4 regions of the Thermobifida alba genome follow, and region 4 is predicted to be linked to each of the others. Evidence: predicted binding sites of a transcription regulator. Region 4 holds the regulator's gene; each other region holds the start of a gene.
What was found. Region 4 encodes HrcA, which represses chaperone genes, less so after heat shock. Its sites were predicted from a motif close to TTGGCACTCTCNNNNNGAGAGTGCCAA; they were not measured.
Positions count from the first base shown of each region.

Region 1: a site for HrcA is predicted at 1,089-1,115, ahead of groES (co-chaperone GroES). Genes of this name have one in related genera too.
Region 2: a site for HrcA is predicted at 965-991, ahead of groL (chaperonin GroEL). Genes of this name have one in related genera too.
Region 3: a site for HrcA is predicted at 857-883, ahead of FOF52_RS19745 (FmdB family zinc ribbon protein). Genes of this name have one in related genera too.

Region 1 covers NZ_CP051627.1:3,048,477-3,050,674, reverse strand. The annotation lists gene FOF52_RS13420 (THUMP-like domain-containing protein) at 1-1,027, opposite strand, end outside; gene groES (co-chaperone GroES) at 1,221-1,532, shown strand; gene groL (chaperonin GroEL) at 1,673-2,198, shown strand, end outside.
Region 2 covers NZ_CP051627.1:4,213,845-4,216,042, forward strand. The annotation lists gene thrC (threonine synthase) at 1-456, shown strand, start outside; gene FOF52_RS18815 (MoaD/ThiS family protein) at 510-788, shown strand; gene groL (chaperonin GroEL) at 1,117-2,198, shown strand, end outside.
Region 3 covers NZ_CP051627.1:4,410,731-4,412,928, reverse strand. The annotation lists gene galU (UTP--glucose-1-phosphate uridylyltransferase GalU) at 1-23, opposite strand, end outside; gene FOF52_RS19750 (5-formyltetrahydrofolate cyclo-ligase) at 170-757, shown strand; gene FOF52_RS19745 (FmdB family zinc ribbon protein) at 947-1,207, shown strand; gene FOF52_RS19740 (DUF1540 domain-containing protein) at 1,304-1,591, opposite strand; gene FOF52_RS19735 (SAF domain-containing protein) at 1,848-2,198, shown strand, end outside.
Region 4 covers NZ_CP051627.1:178,149-180,346, reverse strand. The annotation lists gene dnaJ (molecular chaperone DnaJ) at 1-578, opposite strand, end outside; gene hrcA (heat-inducible transcriptional repressor HrcA) at 579-1,592, opposite strand; gene FOF52_RS00730 (DUF3097 domain-containing protein) at 1,807-2,198, shown strand, end outside.

The DNA of each region.
Region 1 (2,198 bases), 2.0 Mb from region 4:
CCTGGCACAGCGGGGTGCGCACCAGGGAGTCGGAGGTGAGGTAGGCGATCGCCGGGTCGAGGAGGGCGCCGTCCACGGCCGCCGCGGCCTCGGCGACCAGGTGCGAGCGGACCACCGCGCCGTCGGGTTCGTACAGGTAGCGCAGGGGCCGCGACACCGGGGGCGCGGCCAGGCCGCGGCCGGTCAGCGTGGTGACCTCCACCTCGCCGGTGTCGGGCCGGGTCCGCAGCAGGGTGGCCCGTCGGGGCGCGACGCCCTCGGCGAGCGTCCCGAACCACAGCGCGGTCTCCTTGACCTCCCGGTCCACCGAGATCCACTCGGCCGCCGCCCCCTCGGGGATCGACTCGTGCGGCAGTCCCGGGGCGGCCTTGACGCATCCGGCGGGGGCGCCGCGGGCCAGTTCCACGACCGTGTCCCAGGCGGGGGAGTAGGCGCGCGGGTCGAAGACCCGTCCGTGCCGGCCGCGCCGCGCCGGGTCGCAGAACACCGCGGCGTACTCCGCGGTGCGGACCTCGGTGGCGTCGCCGAGGCGCACCCGGGCCCGCCCGGCCAGGCCCGCGGCCGCGATGTTGGCCTCGGCCACGGCGACGGTGAGCGGATCCTGGTCGACGCCCTCCACCGGCAGTCCCGCTCCGGCCAGGGCGAGCAGGTCGGCGCCGATCCCGCAGCACAGGTCGGCCACCGGCGCGGCGTCGCGGTCGACCCGTTCGGCGACGCGGCGCGCCCGGTGGGCCGCCAGGGGGGCCCGGGTGGCCTGTTCCAGGCCGTCGGGGGTGTAGAAGAGGCGTTCGGCGAGCGGACCGAACTTCTCCCGGGCGCGGGCGCGCAGCCGGACCTGGGTCAGGACCGCGTTGACCAGATCGGCGGCCGCGTCGCGGGGGGTCCCGGTCAGCGCCGGGTGGCGGCGCAGCCGGTCGGCGGCCCGCAGCGGGTCGGCCGCCGACTCGCCCGGGGAGACCTCGTCGAGCAGACGGCGTCCCACCGGGGTGAGCAGCGCCCGAAACCCTGCCAACTGCCTGTTCGTCACTTCCGCGTTCCCCCGTGACCTGTTGTTTGACGACCCGGATGCGCCCTACTACTGTTTCGTATTGGCACTCTCAAGGGTAGAGTGCTAACCACGACGAGGTTGGTCTGGCACCCGCGACGGCAGGCCGCCGTGGTCGTCCCTTTTGTCTGCATGCCATTCATCGTTCAGAAATTCTGAAGGGGGAGGTCACACCGTGTCGACCGCCACCAAGATCGTGCTCAAGCCGCTTGAGGACCGCGTCGTCGTCCAGCCTCTGGAGGCCGAGCAGACCACCGCGTCCGGTCTGGTCATCCCGGACACCGCCAAGGAGAAGCCCCAGGAGGGCAAGGTCCTGGCCGTGGGCCCGGGCCGCTGGGACGACGAGGGCGACAAGCGCATCCCGCTGGACGTCAAGGAGGGCGACATCGTCCTCTACAGCAAGTACGGCGGCACCGAGGTCAAGTACGACGGTGAGGAGTACCTGGTGCTCTCCGCTCGCGACCTGCTCGCGATCGTCGAGAAGTAAGCCCCGGAACATCCTTCCGAGCAAGGTGTGACAGCGCGCGGGCGGGACCACCCGCCCGCGCGCTTTCCGTGTCGTCGCGCCGTGCCGTCCGGCACGGCGCGCCAGCCGCAGTCGATCTCTGCACAACCCGAGGAAGTCCAATGCCCAAGATCCTGGAATTCGAGGAGTCCGCGCGGCACGCGCTGGAGCGCGGTGTCAACCACCTCGCCGACGCGGTCAAGGTGACGCTCGGCCCCAAGGGCCGCAACGTGGTCATCGACAAGAAGTTCGGCGCCCCGACCATCACCAACGACGGCGTCACCGTCGCGCGTGAGGTGGAGCTGGAGGACCCCTACGAGAACCTGGGCGCCCAGCTCGTCAAGGAGGTCGCCACCAAGACCAACGACGCCGCCGGCGACGGCACCACCACCGCCACCGTGCTCGCCCAGGCCCTGGTCCGCGAGGGCCTGCGCAGCGTCGCCGCGGGCGCCTCGCCCGTCCTGCTGAAGAGGGGCATCGACGCCGCCGCGCGCGCCGTCTCCGAGACTCTGCTGTCCCAGGCCCGCGAGATCGGGGAGCGCGCCGACATCGCCTACGTGGCCACCAACTCTGCCCAGGACCAGCAGATCGGCGAACTGATCGCCGAGGCCTTCGACAAGGTCGGCAAGGACGGCGTCATCACCGTCG
Region 2 (2,198 bases), 870 kb from region 4:
CTGGTCGAGGACAAGCCGTACCGGGTCTTCGGGGCGCAGGCCACCGGATGCTCCCCCGTGGCCCGTGCCTGGGAGAACGGCCACGACGTGATCCAGCCGGTCAAGCCGGACACCATCGCCAAGTCGCTGGCCATCGGCAACCCGGCGGACGGGCCGTACGTGCTCGACGTCTGCCGCCGCACCGGGGGAGCGGTCGAGCACGTCAGCGACCCCGAGATCGTCGACTCGATCCGGCTGCTGGCGCGTACCGAGGGCATCTTCGCCGAGACCGCGGGCGGGGTCACCACCGGTGTGCTGCGCAAGCTGCTGGCCGCCGGGACGCTGGACCCCGAGGCCGAGACCGTGGTGCTGAACACCGGGGACGGCCTCAAGACGCTCAACGCCGTGTCCGGCACCGGCGTCACCGCGACGATCAAGCCGTCGCTGCGCGCCTTCAAGGACGCCGGGCTGCTCTGAGGCGCCGATCCATTCCTCCCGCCGCGTCGAAACCAACCAAGGAGTCCACAGCGATGAGCGTCAGTGTCCGCATTCCGACCATTCTGCGCACCTACACCAAGGGGCAGGCCGAGGTGACGGCCGAGGGGGCCACCCTCAAGGAGGTGCTGGCCGACCTGGAGGCCAACCACCCGGGCATCCAGGCCCGCATCCTCGACGACAGCGGCGCCGTCCGCCGCTTCGTCAACGTCTACGTGGGCGACGAGGACGTCCGGTTCGCCGACGGCCTGGACACCCAGACCCCGCAGGGCGTCCAGGTGTCGATCATCCCGGCGGTCGCCGGCGGCTGCTGAGCAGGCACACCCGTGCGGTACGGCCGGAGCGCGTCGCGCTCCGGCCGTACCGTTTTCCCGGGGCGCACAAAAGTTTTCGGGGATCTGTTTGGGCCGCTCTGACCTGCGGGTAGCGAGGGCGGGGAGGAGGCGCCGGACGTTTGCACTCGCATCCGGGGAGTGCTAAAAAGAGACCGTTAGCACTCTCAGGATGTGAGTGCTAAATCTCGGATCGAGACGATGAGGTCGCGACTTCCGGCAGACGGGTGCCGGTTCGCCGCGGCCATCCGTCGCGGGCGTCGGCTCGTTCCCTCGCGTATCAGCCCGGTCTCGGGAGGACTAGAACTCTATGGCAGCCAAACTGATCGCGTTTGACGAGGAAGCCCGGCGCGGCCTCGAGCGCGGTATGAACCAGCTCGCGGACGCCGTCAAGGTGACGCTCGGCCCCAAGGGCCGCAACGTCGTCCTTGAGAAGAAGTGGGGCGCGCCGACCATCACCAACGACGGTGTCTCCATCGCCAAGGAGATCGAGCTCGAAGACCCCTACGAGAAGATCGGCGCCGAGCTGGTCAAGGAGGTCGCGAAGAAGACCGACGACGTCGCCGGTGACGGCACCACCACCGCCACCGTGCTGGCGCAGGCCCTGGTGCGCGAGGGTCTGCGCAACGTGGCCGCCGGCGCCAACCCGGTCGGTCTGAAGCGCGGCATCGACGCCGCCGTGGCCCGCATCAGCGAGGAGCTGGCGAACCTCTCCAAGGAGATCGAGACCAAGGAGCAGATCGCCTCGACCGCCTCCATCTCCGCGGGCGACACCCAGATCGGCGAGTACATCGCCGAGGCGATGGACAAGGTCGGCAAGGAAGGCGTCATCACCGTCGAGGAGGGCCAGACCTTCGGGCTGGAGCTGGAGCTCGCCGAGGGCATGCGCTTCGACAAGGGCTACATCTCGCCCTACTTCGCCACCGACCTGGAGCGCATGGAGACGGTCCTGGAGGACCCGTACATCCTCATCGCCAACCAGAAGATCTCCAACAACAACGAGTTCCTTCCGGTCATCGAGAAGGTCCTGCAGTCCGGCCGCCCGCTGGTCGTCATCGCCGAGGACATCGAGGGCACCGCGCTGCAGACCCTGGTGGTCAACAAGATCCGCGGCACCTTCAAGTCCGTCGCGGTCAAGGCCCCCGGCTTCGGCGACCGCCGCAAGGCCCAGCTCGGCGACATCGCCGTGCTGACCGGCGGCCAGGTCATCACCGAGGAGGTCGGCCTCAAGCTGGAGAACACCGAGCTGGAGATGCTCGGTCGGGCCCGCAAGGTCGTCGTCACCAAGGACGAGACCACCATCGTCGACGGCGCCGGTGACGCCGCCGCGATCGCCGGCCGGGTCAACGAGATCCGCGCCGAGATCGAGCGCACCGACTCCGACTACGACCG
Region 3 (2,198 bases), 670 kb from region 4:
ACAGAGCGCTGTTCATCTGCCATGTTCCGCACCTTAGGACACTGCCATGTCCGGCACGTGTCACACGCGGTCACCGGCGTTTTCGCGTCGTCATTTCAGCGTCGCGTCGCCCGGGGTTCACCTCGGCCGCCGTCCGGTCCGGCGGGCGCACCTGGCAGACTGGCCCCTCGTGGACGGTACGCAGAGCAAGCGCGACCTGCGGCGGCGGGTGCTCGCCGCGCGCCGGGGGCGGTCCGAGCGGGAGCGCGCCGCGGCCGGCGCGAAGATCCGGGACGCGGTGCTGGCGCTCCCCGCGACAGCCTCCGCGAGCACCGTGGCGGCCTACTACGCGGTGGGTTCCGAGCCGGACACCCGTCTGCTGGTGGCGGCCCTGTTCGAGCGCGGCCACCGCGTGCTGCTCCCGGTCTTCCTGGACAGCGGGGAGCTGGACTGGGCCGCCTACACCGGCCCGGAGTCGCTGGCACCGGCCGGGCGCGGCCTGGTCGAGCCCGCCGGTCCGCGGCTCGGGGTGGACGCGGTGCGCGGAGCCGGTGTGCTGGTCTGTCCGGCTCTGGCGGTGGACCCGGCGGGCCGCCGGCTCGGCAGGGGGGCGGGCTGCTACGACCGGGTGCTGGCCCTCGTGGGGGCGCAGGCGCTGTCGCTGGCCGTGGTCTACGACGACGAACTGGTGGACGCGGTGCCCGTCGAACCGCACGACCGTCCGGTGCGGGCGGTGGTGACTCCCGGCCGCGGCGTGGTGTGGTCGACGGCCCGGTAGCGTGGGGAGCCCGGCCTCCGGGGCTCCGTTGTCCGGTGGGCGGCCCGGGCCGCGTTACCACCCCCGTTGTCGCGTCCAGGTGGGCCGACGGCGTACTATTTAGCAGTCGTCGGGTGAGAGTGCCAGCTAGGAGGACCCGTGCCTACGTACCAGTACGCTTGCACCGAGTGCGGCGCCGACCTTGAGGTCGTGCAGAGCTTCAGCGACGATCCGTTGACCACCTGCCCCGAGTGCCAGGGCAGGCTGCGCAAGGTGTACTCCGCGGTCGGCATCGTCTTCAAGGGGTCGGGTTTCTACCGCACCGACAACACGTCCAGCTCCAACAGCTCCGCGCTGACCTCCTCCGCCAAGAGCGACACGTCCGCCAAGGCCGAGTCCTCCTCGTCCTCGTCGGAGTCCGGCTCCTCGTCCAGCGACTCCGGCAGCTCCAAGGCCGCCTCCGCCGCCTGATCCGCGCTCTGGCGCACCGAGCCCGTCCGCGAGGGCCGCTCCCGCACCGGGAGCGGCCCTCGCGGTGTGTCCGGCCGCGCGGTAGCGGAGCACGGATCAGGCCGGTGCGTAGGTGAGGCAGTCCGCGTGGTTCGCCGTGAATCCGACGCTGATGGCCGGGGCCTGGCACTCGAACCGGACGTTGTGCTGGCAGGCGGCCATCTTGCAGGCGCCGACGTGGCCGGTGGCGGCGGGGTCGCCTCCCTTGGCGGACGAGTCGGTGAAGAAGGTGTCGCAGTAGGCACTGCGCTCACTGCCCACGGTGATGGCCAGTGCCCGGCAGGAGTGTTCGATGTTGTAGACGCAGGCGTCCGCCTCGCACGAGTTCACCACTGGCATATCCATCGCGGTCCTCCAGAACCTCGACGACGCATTCGCAACCTCTACGGCAGTGTGTCCGTTACGCGGCGGATTCCTCCGTGCCGCCACGAGGGGCCGGGAAAGTCTTGACGCTGCTTTGGCCGGGAGGCGCCCCGAGCCGCCTTTGCGCCCCGCCGCGGTGGACTCCGCCGCCTGCGGACGCGCCCGGCGGCAACGGCGCGAGGACCCCCTGTGGACGGCCTTGCCACACGCTGCGGCGGCCCGCCTAGCGTGGGCTCCCATGAACACCACATCCACCCCTTCCGGGCGCCCGTTCCGCTTCCGCTGGTACCGCTGGCGGCGGCGGTTGGCCGCGGCATCCGCAGCGGTGGCGGCGGCCGGGGCGCTGCTGGTGCTGCGTCCCCCCGCCCCGCCCACCGTCGAGGTGCTGGCCGCCTCCCGTGACCTGTCCGGGCTCGCCCCGCTGACCGGGGCGGACACCGTCGTCCGCGAGGTTCCCGCGGCGCTGGCGCCCGAGGGGGCGCTGGCCCCGGACCATCCCGTGGAGGGGGTGTCGCTGCGGTCGCCGGTGCACGCCGGGGAGATCCTCACCGAGGCCCGGCTGGCCGACCCGCCCGCGGCGGGCTACGGC
Region 4 (2,198 bases):
GAGCACTGCGGACACGGCCGGGTGGTCATGACCTGGCCGAGGAAGGAGCGGGTGACCTGGGAGACCTCGCCCCGGCCGCCGCACATGTCGCAGGTCTCGCGGTGGCTCCCGCGCGCCGTGCCCTCCCCCTGGCAGGTGTCGCACACGACCGCCGTGGGGAAGGTGATGTCCTTGGTCACGCCGAACGCGGTCTCGGCGAGGTCCAGTTCGACGCGCACCTTGATGCTGCGCCCCCGCCGCATCCGGTCGCGTGCCGTGCGGGTGCCTCCCGCGGCGCCCCCGAAGAACGCGTTCATCAGGTCGTCGAACGGGAAGCCCGCCCCGCCGAAGCCGCCCGCTCCGCCGCCCGCGGCGCCGCCGCGCGCGAAGGGGTCGACGCCCATGTCGAACATGCGGCGCTTCTCCGGGTTGGAGAGCACCTCGTAGGCCTGGGCGACCTCCTTGAACCGCTCCTGCGTCTCCGGGTCGGGGTTGACGTCCGGGTGCAGTTCACGCGCGAGCCGGCGATATGCCTTCTTGATCTCGTCCTGGGTCGCGTCCCGGCGAACGCCGAGGATCTCGTAATAGTCTCTGGCCACTTACTGCCCCGCCAAGATCTGACCGACGTACCTTGCCACTGCGCGTACCGCTCCCATCGTTCCTGGGTAGTCCATCCGGGTCGGGCCGACGACCCCGAGCTTGGCCAGTGTCTGATCGCCGATCCCGTACCCCGCGGCAACGATCGACGTGGCCTGCAGGCCCTCGTGAGCGTTCTCCGCGCCGATGCGTACCGTCAGCATCGAGGCGTCGCCCATCTCACCCAGCAAACGGATGAGCACGACGTTTTCTTCCAGGGCTTCGAGGACGTCCCGGAGCCCGGCCGAGAACCCCATCGCGGCGAGGTTCGCGGTGCCCCCGAAGACGATCTTCTCCTCGTGCTTCTCGACGAGACTCTCCATCAGCACCGACAGCACCGACTCCGCCATCGGGCGGTCGTCTGCCGGAAGCTGGGCGGTGACCGTCGAGAGTGCCTGGGGCGCCTCGGTCAGCCACTTGCCGACGAGGGCCCGGTTGAGCGCCCCGCGCAGGTTCTCGACCACGTCGTCGGAGACCTCCGCGAGGCCGTCGATGACGCGCTGCTCGACCCGGCCGGTGTTGGTGATCAGCACCATCATGACACGCTGCGGACCGAGCGGCACGAGTTCGATGTGCTGCACGCACGACCGGGTCAGCGACGGGTACTGCATGATCGCCACCTGACGGGTCAGGTGCGACAGCAGCCGTACCGTGCGGGAGACGATCTCGTCGAGGTCGACCGCCCCGCCCAGGAACGTCTCGATGGCCCGCCGCTCGGCCCTGGACAGCGGTTTGACCGTGGAGAGCCGGTCCACGAAGAGCCGGTACCCCTTGTCCGTGGGGACCCTTCCCGCGCTGGTGTGCGGCTGGGCGATGTACCCCTGCTCCTCCAACGCCACCATGTCGTTGCGGATCGTCGCCGGGGAGACCCCCAGCTTGTGCCGCTCGACCAGTGCTTTGGACCCCACGGGCTCGTTCGTGGACACGTAGTCTTCGACGATGGCACGCAGCACCGCGAGTTTACGGTCGTCGAGCACGCGCTCACCTCCTGGCACTCCGTGGTCTCAAGTGCTAATTCTATGCGGCGGCACCGAGCAGCGTTATGTCCGCCCAGGCACGGTATCAACCGATACCTGCCCGGCTTTGCCTCCGCGCTCACCCCGTCAGGGGATTCTCCCGCGCTTCCGGCCCCGCCGACGCCGCCTGAAAGCCTCCCACGCCCCGGCGGCCACAGCCACTACACTCCGCCCCATGCCTCCCCACTCCAGGCGATACGGCGACGACGTCCTCTCCGGCGACTGGCGCCGCCCGAAACGGCGGAGCGTCCCGGCCGTCCCCGCCGAACGCGGACTGGTCGTCGAGACCGCCGACGGGGGGTTCTGCGGCGCGGTGGTGGCCTGGGACCGCGCCACCGTCACCCTGGAGGACCGGCACGGCCGGCGGCGGGTGTTCGAGACGGCCCCCGCGGCCTTCCTCCTCGACGGCCGACCGGTGACCCTGGTGCGCCCCGCACCGGAGAGGACCGGCCCCCCGCGCAGCGCCTCGGGTTCGATCCTGGTGGCGGACCACCGGGCGCGGACCGCCCGGCCGAGCCGGATCCTCGTCGAGGGGGTCCAGGACGCCGAGCTCGTGGAGCGGATCTG